3 regions of the Caloranaerobacter ferrireducens genome follow, and region 3 is predicted to be linked to each of the others. Evidence: riboswitches for the same ligand, from Rfam matches in the RefSeq annotation. Region 3 holds a riboswitch; each other region holds the start of a gene.
The links. Region 3 has a riboswitch for cobalamin ahead of BFN48_RS09615 (aspartate-alanine antiporter-like transporter). Riboswitches for the same ligand answer to the same signal wherever they lie in the genome.
Positions count from the first base shown of each region.

Region 1: it holds a riboswitch for cobalamin, as region 3 does, so the genes downstream of both, BFN48_RS05830 (helical backbone metal receptor) here and BFN48_RS09615 (aspartate-alanine antiporter-like transporter) in region 3, are expected to answer to the same signal.
Region 2: it holds a riboswitch for cobalamin, as region 3 does, so the genes downstream of both, BFN48_RS05815 (cobyric acid synthase) here and BFN48_RS09615 (aspartate-alanine antiporter-like transporter) in region 3, are expected to answer to the same signal.

Region 1 is NZ_MDJR01000002.1:254,471-261,452, forward strand. It holds gene cbiB (adenosylcobinamide-phosphate synthase CbiB) at 1-469, shown strand, start outside; gene cobD (threonine-phosphate decarboxylase CobD) at 500-1,543, shown strand; cobalamin riboswitch at 1,511-1,701, shown strand; gene BFN48_RS05830 (helical backbone metal receptor) at 1,817-3,064, shown strand; gene BFN48_RS05835 (FecCD family ABC transporter permease) at 3,129-4,133, shown strand; gene BFN48_RS05840 (heme ABC transporter ATP-binding protein) at 4,146-4,928, shown strand; gene cobU (bifunctional adenosylcobinamide kinase/adenosylcobinamide-phosphate guanylyltransferase) at 4,961-5,521, shown strand; gene cobS (adenosylcobinamide-GDP ribazoletransferase) at 5,529-6,263, shown strand; gene cobC (alpha-ribazole phosphatase) at 6,260-6,838, shown strand; gene BFN48_RS05860 (ECF transporter S component) at 6,891-6,982, shown strand, end outside.
Region 2 is NZ_MDJR01000002.1:247,274-254,255, forward strand. It holds gene BFN48_RS05800 (carbon-nitrogen hydrolase family protein) at 1-487, shown strand, start outside; gene ppsA (phosphoenolpyruvate synthase) at 607-2,955, shown strand; gene BFN48_RS05810 (M14 family metallopeptidase) at 3,414-4,685, opposite strand; cobalamin riboswitch at 4,915-5,095, shown strand; gene BFN48_RS05815 (cobyric acid synthase) at 5,217-6,710, shown strand; gene cbiB (adenosylcobinamide-phosphate synthase CbiB) at 6,710-6,982, shown strand, end outside.
Region 3 is NZ_MDJR01000006.1:98,253-105,234, forward strand. It holds gene BFN48_RS09590 (methionine ABC transporter ATP-binding protein) at 1-243, shown strand, start outside; gene BFN48_RS09595 (methionine ABC transporter permease) at 236-889, shown strand; gene BFN48_RS09600 (MetQ/NlpA family ABC transporter substrate-binding protein) at 902-1,705, shown strand; gene BFN48_RS09605 (YitT family protein) at 1,789-2,637, opposite strand; gene BFN48_RS09610 (acetyl-CoA hydrolase/transferase family protein) at 2,663-4,162, opposite strand; gene BFN48_RS09615 (aspartate-alanine antiporter-like transporter) at 4,186-5,427, opposite strand; cobalamin riboswitch at 5,591-5,788, opposite strand; gene BFN48_RS09620 (4Fe-4S dicluster domain-containing protein) at 5,880-6,941, opposite strand.

The sequences.
Region 1 (6,982 bases), on a different contig from region 3:
TGGACTAGCACTAGGCATACCTGTAGAAATGGCTTATTTTTATAAAACTATTAACACACTAGATTCAATGGTAGGTTATATTCACGAACTATATAGAGAAATAGGTTACGCTTCTGCAAAATTAGATGATGTAGTGAATTACATACCTGCCAGAGTAGGCAGCTTACTTATGCTTATTTCTGGGCTTTTAATTGGGTACGATTTTAAAAATGGATATATGATTTTAAAACGTGACAAAAGGAATCATAAAAGTCCTAATAGTGGGTATTCTGAAGCTGTGGTTGCAGGACTATTAAATATTCAGCTAGGTGGAACAAATATTTATTTTGGACAGAAAGTGTACAAACCTACTATAGGAGATAAAAATAGAGAGCTAAGTATTATCAATATAAAAGATGTAATAAAAATTATGTATGCAGCAGAGGTTCTATTAATAGTAATTATTGTTACGATTTTAAAATTACTGTAACTATAGTTTACTGAATGGAAGGAGTATTATATGAATAAGCACGGAGGATATTATGGAGAAAATCAGGAAAAAGTTTTAGATTTTAGTGTTAATATAAATCCCCTAGGTATAACTGAAAAAGTAAAAGAAAAGCTCATTGAAAGCATAAATACAATAAATAGATATCCAGAAATAGATGGAGAAAGCGTAAAGAAAGTATTAGCCGATAGATTAAATGTTGAAACTTCTCAAGTGATAATCGGGAATGGAGTAATTGAATTAATATACCTATTTGCAAGAGCTTTTTGTCCTAATAAAGTAGTTATTATACAGCCGACTTTTAATGAGTATTTAAGAGCATTTAATTTAACAGGAAGTATTATTTGCAATTATGAACTAACATATTCTAATGATTTTAATTTAGAAACAAATGCTTTGTTGGGGTATTTGAAAGAAACAAAGCCTGATTTATTAATACTTTGCAATCCTAATAATCCAACTGGTCATTTTATTAGATATAAAGACTTATTACCTGTTATTAGTTATATTAAAGAAATTGGAGCATATTTATTGCTTGATGAGTCTTTTATAGATTTTACTGACGAAGAATCATGTGTAAATCATGTTAAAGAATTTCCTATATTTATTCTTAGGTCAATGACAAAATTTTATGCTATTCCAGGATTAAGGCTTGGATACGGTATAGCTAATAGTAATATTATTAATAAATTGAATGAATACAAAGAGCCTTGGACAATAAATACTTTTGCTTTATCGATAGTTTCAACAATTTTAGATGATGAAGCATTTTATAAAGAGTCTAAAAAATGGCTGCAAGCTGAAAAAAGTTATTTATATAAAGAGCTAAAAAAAATGAAAAGTATTGATTTTTTTAATAGTCAAGCGAATTTTATTTTATGCAGAGTTAAAAAAGGCAATGCATATGAGATGAGAGAAAAATTAATGAAATATAATATCTATATTAGAGTTTGTGATGATTTTGTTGGGTTAGACAATACTTATTTTAGGGTTGCTATTAAAAGTCATAAAGATAATGTGAAGCTAATTAATGCTATAAAAGAGATTTTACAATAAAATACAATATATAAGCAGAAGGAAATTGGTGAGAATCCCATACGGTCCCGCCACTGTGATGAGGAGCCTATTAACATTTGCCACTGAGTTAATTCTTGGGAAGGCGTTAATAGGTGATGAATCTAAGTCAGGATACTTCGCTTATATATTTAAGTTTAAAGTCTACGGGGATATAGGCTTTAACTTAAGATTACTTATTTTAATATTGCTTAAGTTAAACCTTATCCTTTTGGATAAGGTTTTTTTAATTTTTAAATTATAAGGAGGGGTATCATGAAAAAAATTTCAAGAATTACAGTTTTATCACTTGTTTTAGTTTTAATATTATCAAGCTTGGCATTAGCTAAAGACGTAAAGATAAGTGTTGATGGTTTGGACAAAAACCTTAATATTGAAATTATTAATGCTAGATCTTATGTTGCATCAGAAAGCTTAAAAGACTTTGGATTAACTACAACTGAAAAAGGAAATGTAATAGTTGTTAGGAATGATGATGTAGTATTTGAGTTTATTATAGGAAGTAATCAAGTTAAGGTTAATGATTTATGTTTAACACTAGATGCTAGACCATATAAAAATGATAAGGATGTATACTTACCATTAAGATTTATACTTGAGACTTTAAATTATAAGATAGGTTGGGATAATGAGGCTAAAAAAGTTAAAGCTGAAAAACTTAAGGAGTTAACATTTCCTATTACAATCGTAGATGGTGACAATACATATGTTGTTGAAAAAGAGGCTAAAACTATAGTATCTATGGCTCCAGGAGTAACAGAAAAACTATTTGCTTTAGGTGTTGGAGACAGGATAAAGGGCAGAACTCAATATTGTAATTATCCTGAAGAAGTTAAAAATATTCCAAGTATTGGTACTCTGTATGAACCAAATTTAGAGTTAATATTAGATATAAATCCTGATTTGGTTATTGGCGAAACTCATTTTAAAGATGAGGTTATAGCTAAACTTAATGAAGCTGGTATAAAAGTTGTAGCTAAATCAACAGCTAAGGATATGGAAGGTGTATATGACTATATGCTTAAATTAGGAGCTATAGTTAATAAAAACTATGAAGCGAGAGCACTAGTATCAAGTTTAAGGGCAAAGGTTGATAGGGTTAAATATGAGTTGAAAGATTTAAAGGAAAGCGATAAGCCGAAAGTATATTATATAGTAGGAACAGGACAATGGGGAGAGTATACAGCAGGTAAAGATACTTTTATATCAGAGCTTATTTCACTAGCAGGTGGTAAGAATGTTGCTGATGATGTGGTAGGTTGGAAGTATAGTCTTGAAAAACTTATAGACCATGATCCAGATATTATCATAGGTGGACAGTTTAATGTCGATACAATGGTTAATGGTGAAAACTATCAAGTGTTGTCAGCAATTAAAAATAAAAAATATAAGGTAGTAAATGAAGACATATTTGTTAGAGCAGCTCCAAGAGCTATTAATGAAGGACTTAAAATACTGATAGAAACTTTCCATAAAGAAAAAATTAAAGACTTAGACTTTTAGTTTGGTGATTTAGATGACGTACTTAAAGCAAAAGAAATATTATAAAATTTATATATTTACATTATTGTTAATATTTATATTTATTTCTATAATAGCAACGACTTTGGGAACAGTAAAAATACCTGCAAAAGATGTTGTCAAAATCATTTTAAGTAAAATAAGTTTTTTAAGCAAAAAGATTGATATTAGTAATGTAAAGAAATCGAATATTTTTATAGTTATTAATATTAGATTACCTAGAATAATACTGGCTAGTTTAGTTGGTGCAGTACTTTCAATTGTAGGTACATGTTATCAGGCTATTTTTAGAAATCCAATGGCTGACCCTTATGTTATGGGTGCTTCTTCGGGGGCAGCCTTTGGTGCTACTTTTGGTATAATTTTTGGACTAAATAATACAATTTTAGGATTTGGACTAACATCTTTATTTGCTTTTGCTGGAGCGTTGTTAACTACATTGATAGTTTATAATCTGGCGAAAGTAGGTAATAAAATATCTACAACTTCTATTTTATTAGCAGGAATTGTTGTAAGCTCTTTATTATCATCGGTAATTTCGATAATGATGGTATTTAATCATAGAGAACTTGCGAAAATAGTGACTTGGACAATGGGGAGCTTTAATGGAGCGAATTGGAAGCAAATAATTATTGTTATTATCCCTATATTTTTTGGAGTAGTAGTTTTATCTTCAATGACTAAAGAAATGAATGCAGTAGTGATAGGAGAAGAAAGTGCAAAAAATTTAGGGGTGAATGTCGAATTAATAAAGAAGGTAATATTATTATTGTCATCTTTTTTAGCAGCTTGTGCAGTTTCGGTAAGTGGAATTATCGGTTTTGTTGGATTGATTGTACCTCATTTATTTAGACTGATATTTGGTTCAGACCACAGAATACTTATACCGATTTCAGTTGTGGGAGGAGCAATTTTTTTATTGATTTGCGATACTTTGGCTAGAACTGTTTTAAATGGAATTGAGATACCAGTCGGAATCATTACATCTATATTTGGCGGACCTTTCTTTCTTTATCTTCTTAGAAAATCTAAGCGTAATAAATTTATATAAGGGAGTATCTTTATGTCTAATGCTGTAGAACTTAAAAAAATATATTTTAGCTATGGTTTTGAGAATGTATTAGAGGATATTAGTTTAGCTGTCAAACAAGGAGCATTCATTAGTATATTAGGTCCTAATGGTTCAGGTAAGACGACTTTACTGAAAAATATGTGTAAATTATTGAAGCCGTTAGATGGGAAAATACTAGTTGATGATAAAGAGTTAAATAAAATAGCTTTTAAAGAATTAGCAAAAACAATGGCTGTTGTACATCAGGACATTAATGTGAATTTTGAATTTACAGTTCATGACATTGTTATGATGGGCAGGTATCCATATCAAAAAAGGTTTAAACCTGAATCTGAAAAAGATATAAATGTTGTAAAAAGAGCTATGGAAAATACTGAAACATGGGTTTTAAGAGAAAAAAGTATTCATGAAATAAGTGGTGGAGAAAGACAAAGAGTTATGATTGCTAGAGCATTGGCACAAGAACCAAAAATACTTTTATTAGATGAACCAATTTCACAGCTAGATATAAAACATCAGATAAATGTATTAAATTTATGTAAAAGGCTTAACAGTGAAGAAAAAATAACTATAATTACAACATTACACGATATAAATTTAGCTGCCAGGTATAGCGACTATATCTTACTTATGAATAAAGGAAAAATAAAGGCATTTGGTTTGCCAGAGAATGTATTGACAAAAGAGAATATTCAAGACGTTTATGGTATCGAAGTGAAACTAATAAAACTTCATGAATATAAAGTACCGTATATAGTTCCATTAAGTTTTTAGTCATTAGAGTCTTAACAAAAGAAGGTGGAATATTGAAAAATCTTATATTAATAACTGGTGGTGCAAGAAGTGGTAAGAGTACATTAGCAGAAAAATTAGCTAAAGAATTAGGGAAAAATGTAGTTTATATAGCTACAGCAATACCTTTTGATGAAGGTATGATTGATAGAATAGAAAAGCACAAAAATTCTAGACCTAAAGAATGGGTAACTATTGAAAGATATAGAGATTTTAATGAGCTTATAAATAATAAAGATTTTATTAAAGCAGATACTATATTACTTGATTGTATAACACTTATGATAACAAATTTGTTATTAGAAAGTGGACTAGATTTTGACAGATGCTCAATGTTTGATGTTGAAAAAGTTGAAAAAAATATTATTGATGAAATTGAAAAACTGTTATTTATAGTTGAAAAATCTAATAAAAGATTAATTATAGTTACAAATGAAGTTGGTATGGGAGTTGTACCAACTTTTAGACTAGGAAACATATTTAGAGACATAGCTGGTAGAGTAAATCAGTATTTAGCAAGACGCGCACAAGACGTTTATTTAACAGTTTCAGGAATACCTATTAAGATTAAGTGAGGTCGTTATGAAGAGTTTTTTATTAATGATAACATTTTTAACTAGATTGCCGATTAAAGTTAAGCTTAAATTTACCGAAAGAGATTTTATTAAAGGTATTAAATATTTACCAATAGTTGGTTTGGTAATTGGTATATTGCTATGGGCTGTAAGTCAAATTAACCATTTAATAGATAGAGCTGTAACAGTCTTATTTGTTTGGATGTTTTATATTTGGATTACTGGAGGATTGCATATTGACGGTTTAGCCGATTCTTTTGATGGTATTTTTAGCAATCGCAATAAAGAAAAAATACTAGACATAATGAAAGATAGCAGAATAGGTACTTTTGGTGTTATAGGCATTATTTTTGTTATATTACTTAATATCGTATTAAGTTATTTCATAGATTTCAAAGTACTATTAATTATACCTGTTTTAGGTAGAAGCTGTGGAATACTTTCATGTGCTATTAATACTTATGCTAGAAAAGATAAGGGGATGGGGAAGACTTTTGTTGAATATTCGAATTTCAAAAATGCTATATTCGTTATACTTATTACAATTATAATAACGATTATGTTTTTTGATTATATGCTAGCTTTCAGTGAAATACTCATATTTTTGTATGCTTTATTACTTGGCATATATTTTAAAAAGAAAATAGGCGGAATGACAGGAGATACTATAGGAGCAGTTATTGAATTATCTCAGACTTTTTCACTATTATTATTTTATTTGTTAAGGGGATTGATATTTTGAAATTAATCTTAGTGAGGCATGGAGAAACACAGGCGAATGTAGAAAGGATATATAGTGGTTGGACTGATTTTCCGTTAACAGATAGAGGAAAGGAACAAATTAACAATCTATTAGAGATTTTAAGTAAAGAAAATATTGATGTTTTATATTCAAGTCCATTATCTAGAGCTTTAGTCACAGCTGAGATTATATCAGAATATATAGGTAAAAAAATTTATGTTAGTGAAAAATTAAAGGAAATGAATTTTGGTATTTTTGAAGGGAAATCTTATAGAGAAATATCAGAAACTCATCATCTAGAATGGGAGAAATGGACAAATGATAATATCAAATACAGGATACCTAATGGCGAGAGTTTAATAGATATGTATAATAGAGTTACTCAGTTTATAGATGAATTAAAAGATAGAACTGGAACTTTTCTTTTGATCACTCATGCAGGAGTAATCAGAATTGTGATTACTTATTTGTTAAATCTAAATATGGATAAAATGTGGCATTTTAAAATATTGCCTGGATGTTTAGTTGAGATATTGTATGAAAATGATTTTGGTGTACTAACAAGGTTGATTTAGTAAACAAACACAAAAATTAAAAATACTAGATTTCAATTAGGGAGGTAAGGAAATGAATACAATTAAATCAGTTAAGCAAAATAATAAAACTATGAAAATAGTATATTGTGGGGTGCTTATTGCACTTTCAGCAGTAGGGGCATT
Region 2 (6,982 bases), on a different contig from region 3:
TCTGTTTGATATAGATGTTGAAGGGGGAATTAGTTTTAGAGAATCAGATGTATTGAGCAGAGGGGATAGTTTAACTATTGTAGATACGGGATATGGGAAAATAGGTGTGGCAATTTGCTATGATATTAGATTTCCTGAATTGTTTAGATTGATGGCTCTAAAAGGTGTCAAAGTTATAATTGTGCCAGCTGCGTTTAATATGACAACTGGGCCTGCTCATTGGGAATTATTGTTTAGAATGAGGGCATTAGATAATCAGATTTATATGATAGGTACAGCACCAGCTAGAAATGAAAGTGCATCGTATGTATCGTATGGCAATTCAATTATAACTGATCCTTGGGGAGGTATAGTAGGAAAATTAGATGAAAAAGAAGGAATTTTAATTAAGGAAATAGATTTAAAAAGAGTAGAAAAGATTAGAAAACAATTACCTATATTGAAACACTTGAGGAAAGATTTGTATCAGATAAGTTTGCAAAAATAGGGGGCATAATGCTCCTTTTTTTAATACATACCAAATCAAAAAGAACTTAAAAAGTATAACACATTTAATGAAATGTGATATAATATATATATAGAATTATTATAAAGGAGGAGCCTTTGATGGAAGTATACAAGTATATAAAATGGTTTAGAGAAGTAGATAAGAAAGATTTATCTATAGTTGGTGGTAAAGGAGCAAACCTTGGAGAGCTAACTAGAAATGGAATTAATGTTCCACCAGGTTTTTGTGTTACTTCAGATGCATATAATTATTTTATTGAATATTATAGTCTTAAACAAAAAATAGAAGATTTAATAAATGACTTAGATATAGAAGATTCTTCTGAATTATATGAAAGAAGTTCTAAAATAAGAGAATATATAGAAAGCTATGATATACCTGAAAATATTAAAACTGAAATAGTAGATGCATATAATGAGATTATTAAAGAGTTGAATATAAAAGATTTGTATGTTGCCATTCGAAGTTCTGCTACTGCTGAAGATTTACCAGAAGCTTCATTTGCAGGTCAACAGGACACTTATTTAGAAATAAAGGGAATAGAAGAAGTATTAAAGCATATCAAGAAATGTTGGGCTTCACTTTGGACTGCACGTGCTATTTATTATAGAGAAAAGCAAGGTTTTGATCATTTTGAAGTTTCATTAAGTGTAGTTGTGCAAAAAATGGTTAACAGTATAAAATCTGGAGTTTTATTTACTGCAAACCCTGTAACTAATGATATTAATGAGATAATGATAAATGCAAGCTGGGGACTTGGTGAGGCTGTAGTTTCTGGAATAGTTACACCAGATGAATATATTATTGATAAAAATACATTACAGATTAAAGATAAGAATATCGCAGAGAAAAACGTTATGATAGTTAGAAAAGACAATGGGGTTGGTACAGTAGAGATTGGTGTCAAAGACCTTTTAGGTTATGATAAAGCTATTTCACAATGCTTAAATGATGATGAGATAAAATTATTAAGCAAACAAGGAATTTTGATTGAAAAGTTATATAATTCACCACAAGATATAGAATGGGCTATTGATAATGATACTAAAGAATTATATATTTTACAGGCTAGACCAATTACAACTTTAAAGGAGAGTAAAGATATGACTGAGATCAAGACTAATCTGAATGTTTTAGTTAGAGGATTATCTGCATCACCAGGTATAAATAGTGGAAAAGTCATAAAGATAAATGATATTAACGAGATTTCAAGAGTTAAAGAAGGAGATATATTAGTAACTGTAATGACTAATCCAGATATGGTACCGGCAATGAGGAAAGCTGCAGCTGTTGTTACAGATGAAGGTGGAAGAACTTGTCATGCTGCCATTGTATCAAGAGAATTAGGAATCCCATGTATTGTTGGAGCAAAAAAGGCGACAGAAGTACTAGAAGAAGGTATGATAGTTACAGTAGATGCTACAAGAGGAGTTGTTTATGAAGGTAAAGTATTGGGCACAGATGATGAGAATAAAAACAAAAGAACAGAAGGGATTAGTTTAAATGAAGAAATACTGTACAAATTAGCACCTATTACAGGTACTAAAATATATATGAACTTGGGTGAACCATCAATCATAAGTAAGTATAAAAATTTACCTTTTGATGGAATTGGGCTTATGAGAACAGAATTTATTTTTTCAAATCTAGTAGGAGCTCATCCGATGTATTTATTAAAAAATGGGATGGAAGACTATTTCATTGAGAAAATGGCAGAGGGAATAACTTTAGTAGCTCAAGAAGTATATCCAAAACCAATAGTAGTAAGGCTAAGTGATTTTAGAACTAATGAATTTCGTGGGTTAAAAGGTGGAGAAGAAGTAGAACCAATTGAAAACAATCCTATGATTGGTTGGAGAGGTGTTTCAAGATATATATCTCCTGAATACGAGAAAGGCTTTAGATTAGAATGTAAAGCATTAAGAAAAGTTAGAGAAGAATATGGATTAATAAATGTATGGGCTATGCTTCCTTTTGTAAGAACAACATGGGAATTGGAAAAAGTAATGGAAATAATGGCTTCAGAAGGTTTAGAAAGAACAAATAACTTTAAAATTTGGATAATGGCAGAGGTCCCTTCTGTAATATTTGAAGCTGAAGAATTCGCTAAACTTGTTGATGGATTTAGTATAGGAAGTAACGATTTGACACAACTTATATTAGGTGCAGATAGGGATTCAGGAATTTTGAATAGTATGGGATATTTTGATGAAAGAAATCCAGCAGTTAAGAAGGCAATAAAAACATTAATAAAAGCAGCTCATAAATATGGTAAGACTGTATCTATATGCGGTCAAGCTCCTTCACTATATCCTGAATTTGCTGAATTTCTAGTGCAAGAAGGAATTGATAGTATAAGTGTCAATCCAGATGTAGTTGATTATACAAGAAGATTAGTTGCACATGTTGAACAGAAAATTATTTTAAATAAAATTAGAAAGCTATAAAAGTGAGTAAAGTAAACATATTTATGAAAATAAGACTCATGCGAAAAAATTTAGAGAAAACTTTAGATTCAAATTTTCAGAAAATCCTAACGCTCCCAATGAGTCGTCCTGACTCTGGGAAGCTGGCTTAGCGTCCATGCTAAGCCTACGGATTTTCTTTTAATTTTCATCTAGTTTTCTATCTAAATTTTTACAAGCATTCGCTTTTATTTTAATAAATATTTTAGAAAGGTTGTTCGATATTCGAAAAGCGAATAGCGAATGACGAGTAGCCAAATAATTTTATAATCCATAGAAAATTATAAACTTATTAATATTGTAAAAAATTTTAAATATAATTTCCGTTATGGATTTCAACAAAATCTTCCTAAATTTATTTAAAACAAAGATTTTGTTCCATTTTCAATTTTCAACTTTATATTTCCAACACCTAGCACCTAGTACCCAGTACCTAGTACCTATACAATCGCCGCCAATAGCAGTAATTCTTCATTATCGGCGTATATTTTATCAAATTGAGATATAGGAAGTGGATTTTTTCCTTTTCCGACTTCTATTGTATATCCTGGTCTATGATATTCTTTTATAAACCAATCTTTATATCCTGCATAGCTAGCAATACCATAAGCTTCAGCTAATGAATAGCCACTTACTTGAGAAAGTTTTTTTCCTATTTCTAATGCTTCAACTGGGGCTAGATTTTTATAGTTCCAATAGATTATTTCTCCTTGACTGTGATATGCTAAAACGAGCCTGAAATCATGTTTTCTAGTAAAATCTGCAACTGATTTGGATTCTGGTTCGGACTCAGGATAAGGACCTGAATATCTTGTAGGACCAGGACCATAGATTCCATATAAAGGTTCAGCTTTTTTGGACTCTTCCCATGAAGCATCATAATTATGATTTAAGTCTACACCATGTATATTAGCTTGCCATGTTTTAGAAAAATCCATACTTCCATTATTCCATTTAATTAGATCATCGTAATATGGATTATTATTATCTAAGCCGTTCAGTACTAAATCTATTCCATCAGGGTTTACCATAGGAACTATATAAATACTGCTTTTTTCAAATATTTCACGAGTATTATAACCTTTAATAGATTTATTTTCGCTATATGCTTTGCAAAAATTCTCAATAAATTTCATTAGTAGTGGAGTAGTTATCCATTCTAATGAGTGGTGAGCAGCATTATAAAACACTTCATTACTACCTTTACCTAATTTTAAATAATAAAGCTTTCTACCAAGTACACTTCTACCAATGCTACCTGATTGTAGAAAAGGATATCTGGCTAAAAGACCTTTTATATCACCTATTAAAATATCATAGGTGTAATTTATGTTAGTATCAACAATATCAATATTATAAGGAACTACTATTTTTTCACCAATGTTTAAGTTATAAGGTACTAAATTTGGATTAGCTGTAATGATTTTATCGATAGTCGTATCGTATTTTTCAGCAATATCAAATAGTGTATCTCCTTTTTGTATAATATAGTAATCATAACCTAAGATTAATCTTTTAATCTGGTAGTAAGTAGCTTTATCAATTTCTCCTGTGACAGGGAGATTTCTGTCTTTTTGGAAATTCTTTATAGCTATTTTAGTATTAATGTTGAAAATACCATTTATAGGACCAGTATAGTAGCCAGTTTTCTTTAAAGCTGCTTGTATCTTCATTATTTCAGTTCCAGTTGTGCCAAATCTTATTATCTTCATAACCACACCTCTTTTAAATTAAAATTTAGAGTTAAAAAAATAAATGACATACAACTAAGTGGCCTTATTATTAATTTATTGATAAAGAATAGATTTAGTTACTAAAGTTTATTCTAATTTCATTTTTTAAACAATATTTATTAGATGGCATTATCACAAAATAATCACAATTTAAAGAAAATTTAATTGACAAAAAAATCTAATTTAAATATAATGTAATTGGCTGATACAATTCCATAGATTTCAAGGTGTTCCTTTACGGAACTTAAAAGGGAAAGAGGTGAAAATCCTCTGCAGCCCCCGCTACTGTGAGTAGGGATGAAATCTTCCATAACCACTGGGTAACCGGGAAGGGGAAGAGAGTAAGATGAACTACGAGCCAGGAGACCTGCCTTGAAAGTCGTAGACTTATACTTCGGAGGGAAGTATGTAGTTCTTTTCATAGACGCATAGTTACCTCTATGTGTTTTTTTATTTCTTCTCTCAACTACATTTTCCCTTATTTGACTATATATGTAAGGAGCTGGTTTGTTGGCTAAAAAAATTATGCTTCAGGGGACAGGTTCTTCTGTGGGTAAAAGCATTATTACAGCAGCGTTTTGCAGAATTTTTAAAGAAGACGGTTATTCAGTTGCACCTTTCAAATCACAGAATATGTCATTAAATTCTTTTGTAACAAAAGATGGTTTAGAAATGGGTAGAGCTCAAGTTGTACAAGCAGAAGCAGCAAAGATTGAGCCTATTGTTGATATGAATCCTATTTTACTAAAACCAACTAGTCAAATAGGTAGTCAGGTTATAGTTAGAGGTAAAGTTTATAAAAATATGAAAGCAGAAGATTATTACAAAGAAAAACATAAATTGGTGGAAATAATTAAAAAGTCTTTTAATAAGCTTGATAAGTTATTTGAAATAGTAGTTATAGAAGGTGCTGGTAGTCCAGCTGAAATCAATTTAAGAGAAAATGACATTGTAAATATGGGGTTAGCAGAAATGGTTGATTCTCCAGTTATTTTAGTTGGGGATATTGATAAAGGTGGAGTATTTGCTTCAATTTATGGAACAATTATGCTTTTAGAAAAAAAAGAGAGAGATAGAATTAAGGGGTTTATTATAAATAAATTTAGAGGAGATATAAAAATACTTGAACCAGGTATCAAAATGTTAGAAGAAAAGATTGGCAAGCCATGTTTAGGGGTTATACCTTATATGGAGTTATATATAGATGACGAAGATAGTGAAACTTCAAGATTCAAGCAAAAAAATACAGGTGGTATTAATATTGGAGTGGTTAAAACTCCTTATATTTCTAATTTTAGCGATTTTACGCCGTTTGATTTTGAAAAAGATGTAAATGTTAGATATATAGTACAAAAGAAAGACTTTGATGATATTGATATGATTATATTGCCGGGCAGTAAAAATACTATAGCCGATATGAATTACATATTTGAAAAAGGCTTTGATAGAGAAATTTATAAAAAACATAAAAAAGGCATACCAATTATGGGCATATGTGGTGGATATCAAATGCTTGGTTTAGAAATTGTTGACTTTTATTCAGTAGAGTCAATATTAAAAAGAATTAATGGACTATCTTTATTAGAGATAAGGACTACTATGAAGAAAACTAAGTGCACAAAACAGGTTTTTGGAAAAATAATTGCAGATAATTGTTTTTTAGAGCAAAATATTGATTACAAAATAGAAGGTTATGAAATTCATATGGGTGAGACAGAACTTATTGGGGATTCAAAGCCATTTATCAAATTGGATGAAGGAAGATATGACGGGGCAATAAGTGCAGATGGAAAGGTATTTGGAACTTATTTACATGGGATATTTGAAAATGATAATTTTAGAGAAAAACTTGTTAATTGGCTGAAACAAAAGAAAGGTATAGAAGTATCTAATTGCAATATGAGTTATAAGGAGATTAAAGAGAAAGAATATGCTAAATTAGCTGAAATAGTTAGAAAACATGTTGATTTAGATGGTATAAAGAAAATTATGGGGTTGAAATAATGAAAATATATATTCTAATAATAGCAGTTATTTTAGATTACATTATCGGCGATCCGCATAATTGGCCACATCCTATAAAGTATATAGGTAAATTAATAGCAAAATATGAAAAGTTTATTAGAAAAAGCAATATATTATCTAAAAGAAAAGGTGGATTTATTTTAACTTTTGCAACTTTAACAACAGTTCTGGTTATAATTCATTATTTAATAAAATTTGCATATATTATACATTTTGAATTAGGTTTCATACTTTCAGTTTATTTAGTATAT
Region 3 (6,982 bases):
TCTGGTTCTAGGGTTATTAGATTAAAACTTTTAGGTGAAGTTGTAAAAAAGCCTATTATTTCTCAATTGATTAGACATTTTTCAATAGATATTAATATTCTATCAGGTAATATAAATGAATTACAAACAACAAATATAGGGACTCTGCTTATACAAATTTACGGAAAGAATGATGAAATAGAAAATGCAATCAAATGGCTTAAAAAAGAGAAAATAGGATTGGAGGTTGTATGGAATGGATAATTTGATAGAATTACTTTTTCCTTCTTTATGGGAAACAATTTACATGGTAACAGCCTCAACAATATTTGCTCTAATTCTAGGTTTCCCTCTAGGTATTTTACTAGTAGTTACAGAAAAAAACGGTATTTGGGAAAAACCTATACTAAATTCAATACTAGGAACTATTATAAATGTATGTCGTTCTTTTCCATTTATTATTTTGATGATTCTAGTTTTCCCTCTATCGCGTATCCTTGTAGGAACTTCTATAGGAACTACAGCCAGTATAATACCATTAGCAATTGCAGCTGCTCCTTTTGTAGCAAGGATTATTGAGAGTTCCTTTAAGGAAGTAGATAGTGGAGTTATAGAAACAGCTTTAGCAATGGGAGCTACAATCCCACAAATCATTTTTAAAGTACTTATTCCTGAAGCTTTGCCTTCATTAGTACTTGGTATCACTCTAACAATCATAAATTTAATTGGCTATTCAGCTATGGCTGGTGCTATTGGAGGAGGTGGTTTAGGAGATTTAGCAATACGTTATGGGCTTTATCGTTTTGAAACTGGTGTAATGATTGCATCTGTAATAATAATTATTCTACTTGTACAGGGAGTACAAGCTATAGGCAATAAAATTGCATTGAATATTAGTAAAAAAAGATAAGGAGGAATAAATATGAAAAAGTCTTTAATTCTATTACTAATTATTTCTATATTAGGTGGTGTTATTCTTAGTGGTTGCCAATCTTCAAAAGAAGATAATAATGTACTAAAAGTTGGGGCTACTCCAGTACCTCACGCGCAAATACTTGAAGTAGTAAAAAATAAACTTAAAGAGCAAGGGATAGATTTACAAATTATTGAATTTACTGACTATGTAAAACCAAACTTAGCCTTAGCAGAAAAAGAAATTGATGCAAACTTCTTTCAACACATACCATATATGAATAGCTTTGCTAAGAAAAACAATATAGATATTGTATCTATAGGAGCAATACACGTTGAACCACTTGGATTATATTCAGAAAAAGTAAAATCAGTGGAAGAATTAAAAGAAGGTGCAGTTATTGCTATACCAAACGATCCTACAAACTGCGGCAGAGCTCTTATACTTCTTGAAAAAAATGGGCTTATAAAACTTAAAGAAAATGCAGGTCTTGAAGCTACAGAAAAAGATATAATTGAAAACCCAAAAAGATTTGTGTTTAAATCCTTAGAAGCAGCTCAACTTCCAAGAGTACTTAAAGATGTTGACGGTGCTGTGATTAATGGAAATTATGCCTTAGAGGCAGGTCTTATACCTACAAAAGATGCTATTTTGCTTGAAGATGGTGATTCTCCTTACGCAAATATTGTAGCTGTTAGAAAAGGAGAAGAAAACAATCCAAAATTAAAGGCACTAATTAAAGCTCTTCAATCAGAAGAAGTTAAGAAATTTATTGAAAAAGAGTATAATGGAGGAGTTATACCAGCATTTTAATACTCTTTGAAATTGTTAACTAATATTAAGGCTAAACATATTAAACCCTCCTCTTAATTTGTTGTTTTAAGAGGAGGGTTTCCTTATTCAAACATATTAAACCCTTCACCTAATACTTCACGTACTGTAGATACTGTAACAAATGCTTTATTATCAATTTTCTTTATATAGCTTTTTAATCTGATAAATTCTTTTTTATTCATAACAGCCATTATAACAGGTCTAGTTTTATTCGTATATGCACCCTCTGCATAATAAATTGTAGCTCCTCTTTCAAGTTCTTTTGTTATAAACCTCTTTATCTTATTAGGAACTGAGCTTATTACTGTAACATTCATTTTAACATTAAGCCCCTCTATTACATTATCTATAATAAATCCGTTCATTATTACTCCTAATAAAGCATATAATCCTAATTTAGTTCCAAAAGTAAGTATAGCTAACAATGTAACTACAAAATCAGCCATTAATAGTGATTTGCCTATATCTATCGAGAAAAATTTGTTTAATATTTTAGCTATAATATCAGTACCACCAGTTGAAGCATTTTGATAAAATATTATTGCCATACCTATTCCCTGGATAAGAATACCATAAAACAAGTTCAATAATATATCATCTGTCAATGGTCCATTTATAGTAAAATATTTTTCGAAAATCCACATAGCTCCTGAAAGTCCAAAACTAGCATATATTGTTTTTGCTCCAAATTGAGTACCAATTAGCAAAAATGCTACAACAAACAGTATTAAATTCATAATAAACATTAAAGCTCCGATAGATACTGAAGGAAATACACTCTTAATTACCATTGCAAGCCCTGTAATCCCACCTACTGCCAAGTCTGCTGGTACAAGAAAAAAACTTAATGCAAAAGCTACAATAATGATTCCTATACTTATTATAATATAATCCTTTAATATATTTCTCATAACATCACCTCTAACCTCAAAGTTATCATATTTTCATTGTCCCTGATTTTAAAAATCTATCATGCCATGATAAAGCTTCACTTAGTATATGTGGAGTGTGTTTATATTTGTTAGATTGTGCTCTTTTAAAATAATCTCTTAACATCGGTTTAAAATCAGGATGTGCACAGTTTTCTATTATAACCTTAGCACGCTCTTTTGGACTCAATCCTCTTAAATCAGCTACTCCCTGCTCTGTAATTATTACCATCACATCATGTTCTGTATGATCATGATGTGAAACCATAGGAACTATTGAAGATATATTTCCGTTTTTAGCAGTAGATGGAGTCGTAAAAATGGAAATATGTGCATTTCTAGTAAAATCACCAGAACCACCTATACCGTTCATCATTCTTGAACCAAATATATTTGTAGAATTAATATTCCCATAAATATCAGCCTCTATAGCCGTATTCATCGCTATTACACCTAATCTTCTTATTATTTCTGGATTGTTGCTTATTTCTTGAGGTCTTAGAATTATTTTATCTTTATATAATTTAATCCTTTCCTTAAATCTTACAAGCCCATCTTTAGAAGGAGTTATAGAAGTACCTGAAGCAAACAACGCCTTTCCTGAATCAAGAAGATCAAGCATCGAATCTTGAATTACTTCTGTATAACAGACTAGATTTTCAAATTTTGATTTTAGAAGCCCAGCTAGAACTGCATTTGCTACGCTTCCAACACCTGATTGTAAAGGTAGTAAATTTTGTGGAAGTCTACCTACTTTCACTTCATGTTCTAGAAAATCTATAAGATATCCTGATATCTTCTCTGAAATATCATCAATTGGAGCTAAAGGTCTGACATTATCAACAATGTCTGTTACTACAATCGCTGCTATTTTATCTAATCCACATGGAATATACACAGTCCCAATTCTTTGATCTACCCTTTCAATAGGTATCGGTTTTCTATTAGGTGGATCATTGAGAATATATATATCAGCCATACCTTCTAAATCAAGAGGTTGACTTGTATTAATCTCAACAATCACTTTTTCAGCCATCTGCACAAATGTAGGTGAACAGCCGATAGATGTAGAAGGTATTATATGCCCTTCCTCTGTTACTGCAACAGCTTCGATTATTGCAATATCTATTTTCCCTAAAAATCCATATTTCGTATATTGAGGTACATGACTTAAATGCATATCTAGAAATTCACAACCACCACTATTAGTATAATCTCGTATGCTTTCATTAGTCTGATATGGTAATCTCTTTGCAATAATTCCAGCTCTAGAAAGCTCACCATCTAATTCATCCCCTACAGAAGCCCCTGTAAACAACCCTATTCTTATCCTTTCACCTGTTTCTTTAACTCTTTTAGCCAATGCTAATGGAACTGCTTTAGGGTAACCAGATGGAGTAAACCCACTTGTACCAATATTCATCCCATCTTTAATTAACATAGCAGCCTCTTCAGCAGACATCACTTTGTTTAATAATTCTTTATTTCTTATTCTGTTATCAAGCATATCCACTCCTCCTTATTAATTCCTTAAAATTGAATTGGTAGTTTATATAATATGATAGTAAAGACAATCATACCTAAAAGTGCAAATGGATAAGTTGCTCCATAGCCAGCAGCTACATCATCACAGTTTGTGGCATCTATAGCAGCACCTAAACCCGGAGTGCTCGTCATACCACCACAAAGTGCTCCTGCTAGAACAATCCAATTTATTTTGAATACATATCTTCCTATAATAAAACCAGCAAATATCGAAAAAAAACCACAAACTAACGCTATTAAGGCTAAATATATACCTGAACCCGTAAGTGATGTTAAAGCAGAATATCCATATCTTAACCCCACTATAGTTAAGAAAAAAGAGAGTGCTAATTCACGTATTACACTCAATACTTTGCTATTCATTCTAAAATTTAAGAAACCTATTTTCCTTATATAGCCAAGCAATAGAGATGATATTAAAACACCACCTGTTGTACCTAAATTAAAATAATTTATTGTATGACCCAAATATATTTTTAAATTTCCAATAAATATACCAAATAAACAAACAAAAACAAATGCTATCAAGTCAAATTGTACTTCTCTGTCTTTAACACATTCTTCTTTAGCCGGATACATTTCTTTAAAAAATTCCTTTTTTTCTTTATTAATATCTATCCCAAAAATTAATGGTATAAATTGCATAGCTAAAATAACAATAAGAACACCTGGTATATAACCAATCGCATAGCCAAATCCAACCATACTTTCTGCTTCCTTGCCATAGATAGAAACAGACTCAAGTGCAGCGGCCAATCCTGGAGAACTTGTCAGAGCTCCTGTATAAACCCCAGAAATAGCAAATAGATTTTGTCCTTTACTTATTAAGGTCATAATATAAGTAACAAACGCTCCTGTAAATGTAATAACAATTCCTAAAATTACAAACTTAAGACCGTATTTTTTCAATACTTTATCTAAATCTTTTGAAGCCAAAAGTCCCACTGCTGCTACAAATAATATAAGAGTAAACAAGAAAAAATCTTTCGAAATTACACCTTGTTCTAATATTTTTTCAGCATATATCGGCATCTGCTCTAAATCTTTATATGGCAAAGCATAATTCCTATATATGAACCATCCTATTATAAGTCCAGTAAATAGTCCTCCCGAACTGCCAAGTTTAAATCTGCCAAAATTAACTTTGCCTAATAATTGTCCAAGAAAAACCGAAACAAACATTAACACAAAAGGATTAGTTATGAACATTGTAACATTTAAGCTCATTTTATCTCTCCTTTATTTTAGCTTTAAATTATAACTGAATGAAAAAACACCTTATTCCCACTTGGGAATAAGGTGTATTATGACAATAATAGTAACTACCCGACTTTAATCACATAAATCGGCCTATACTACACATAATACCTCCCCATCCTCGTGGGTAAAAACGGTATTGTTCCCTATGGCAGGTCTCCTGGCTTCGAATCATTGCACAGTTACTCCCTTCCCATTTCTTCCAAAAGAAACAGTGGCTTTTATATAACTGTGCTCCTCGTTACAGTGGCGGGACCGCGTCGGACTTTCACCGAACTTCCCTTTTAAGCTTATGATATTCCTCATAAGCACCATAGAGCTCCGTATTTTATTTTAATCACATTTTATTAAACTAATTATAAATTGTCAATGAATATATTAAAAAAGAAAAATTTTTTAAATTTTATTAATCAAATATATAATTATGCAAGCCAGTCTGGCGAATCTTTAATATATGGTCTTATACCATATTTTTCGTCATGTTCTTTTAATATCTTTTCAATTACTTCTTTTGATTCTTTTATTCTATCTATTAATTCTAAATCTATACCTTGACTAAACGGACAACTGCTTATGCATATTCCACAATCAGTACCTAAACTTCTCCACATCTTATAACAGTCTTCCTGTTTTATCTGCCATCTTTTTATTCCATCTATCTCTACTGGATCTCCTGAAGGAATTGCTCTACCAGGACATGTCCTTACGCATCTTTTACACACCTTACAAAATTCCTCTAATCCAAAATCTATTCTCTCATCGGGTATTAGTGGTATATCTGTAGTAACTACTCCTAATCTAACTCTTGAACCATACTCTCTCGTTACTATTATTCCTTTTCTTCCTATATCGCCAATCCCTGCATCTCTTGCTACAAGCGGAGCTACAACTAAATAATTACCATCCATATGATTTCTTGCATCATAACCTAATTCCCTAATATAATAAGATAAAAGCATTCCTATTACAGCTGCATCCACATATGCTTTTGATGTTTCTATCACTTCAGATACTTGAGGTGCTCTATTAATCATATTTTTATCCATTTCAACTGCAAAAACTATTCCATAAGGATGTTTAGCTTCTACTTCTTGACCATATACATCTTCTCGTCTACCTCTATGACTATAATAGTGGTATTCTTTCATCTTTGCTATTCCAACTAATTTAGCTCCATAATACTTAGCTAGTCCCTTTATCTTTTTTGTCATATCCTCAGCATTAACTTCAACTTTAACGGAATTAACTGCTCCTTCAACATAATTCATTATATCTCCCAAAAATCTAAAGTTTGCTACCGCAATTGGTGAATTTATTGGATTATAAGTAGCTGTACCTTCTCCACATATTTGAGGTCTATTTCTAATATCATCATCTATTTCCTTTTTATCTTTATTCCTTTTATAATAATCTTCATATTGAGGCGTACCTTTTTTATAGTTCATCCTCGCAAACATTGTATCTCTTTCATCTATCCTTTTCAAAATGAACACTCCATTCATCTACTTAGAATTATATTTCTATA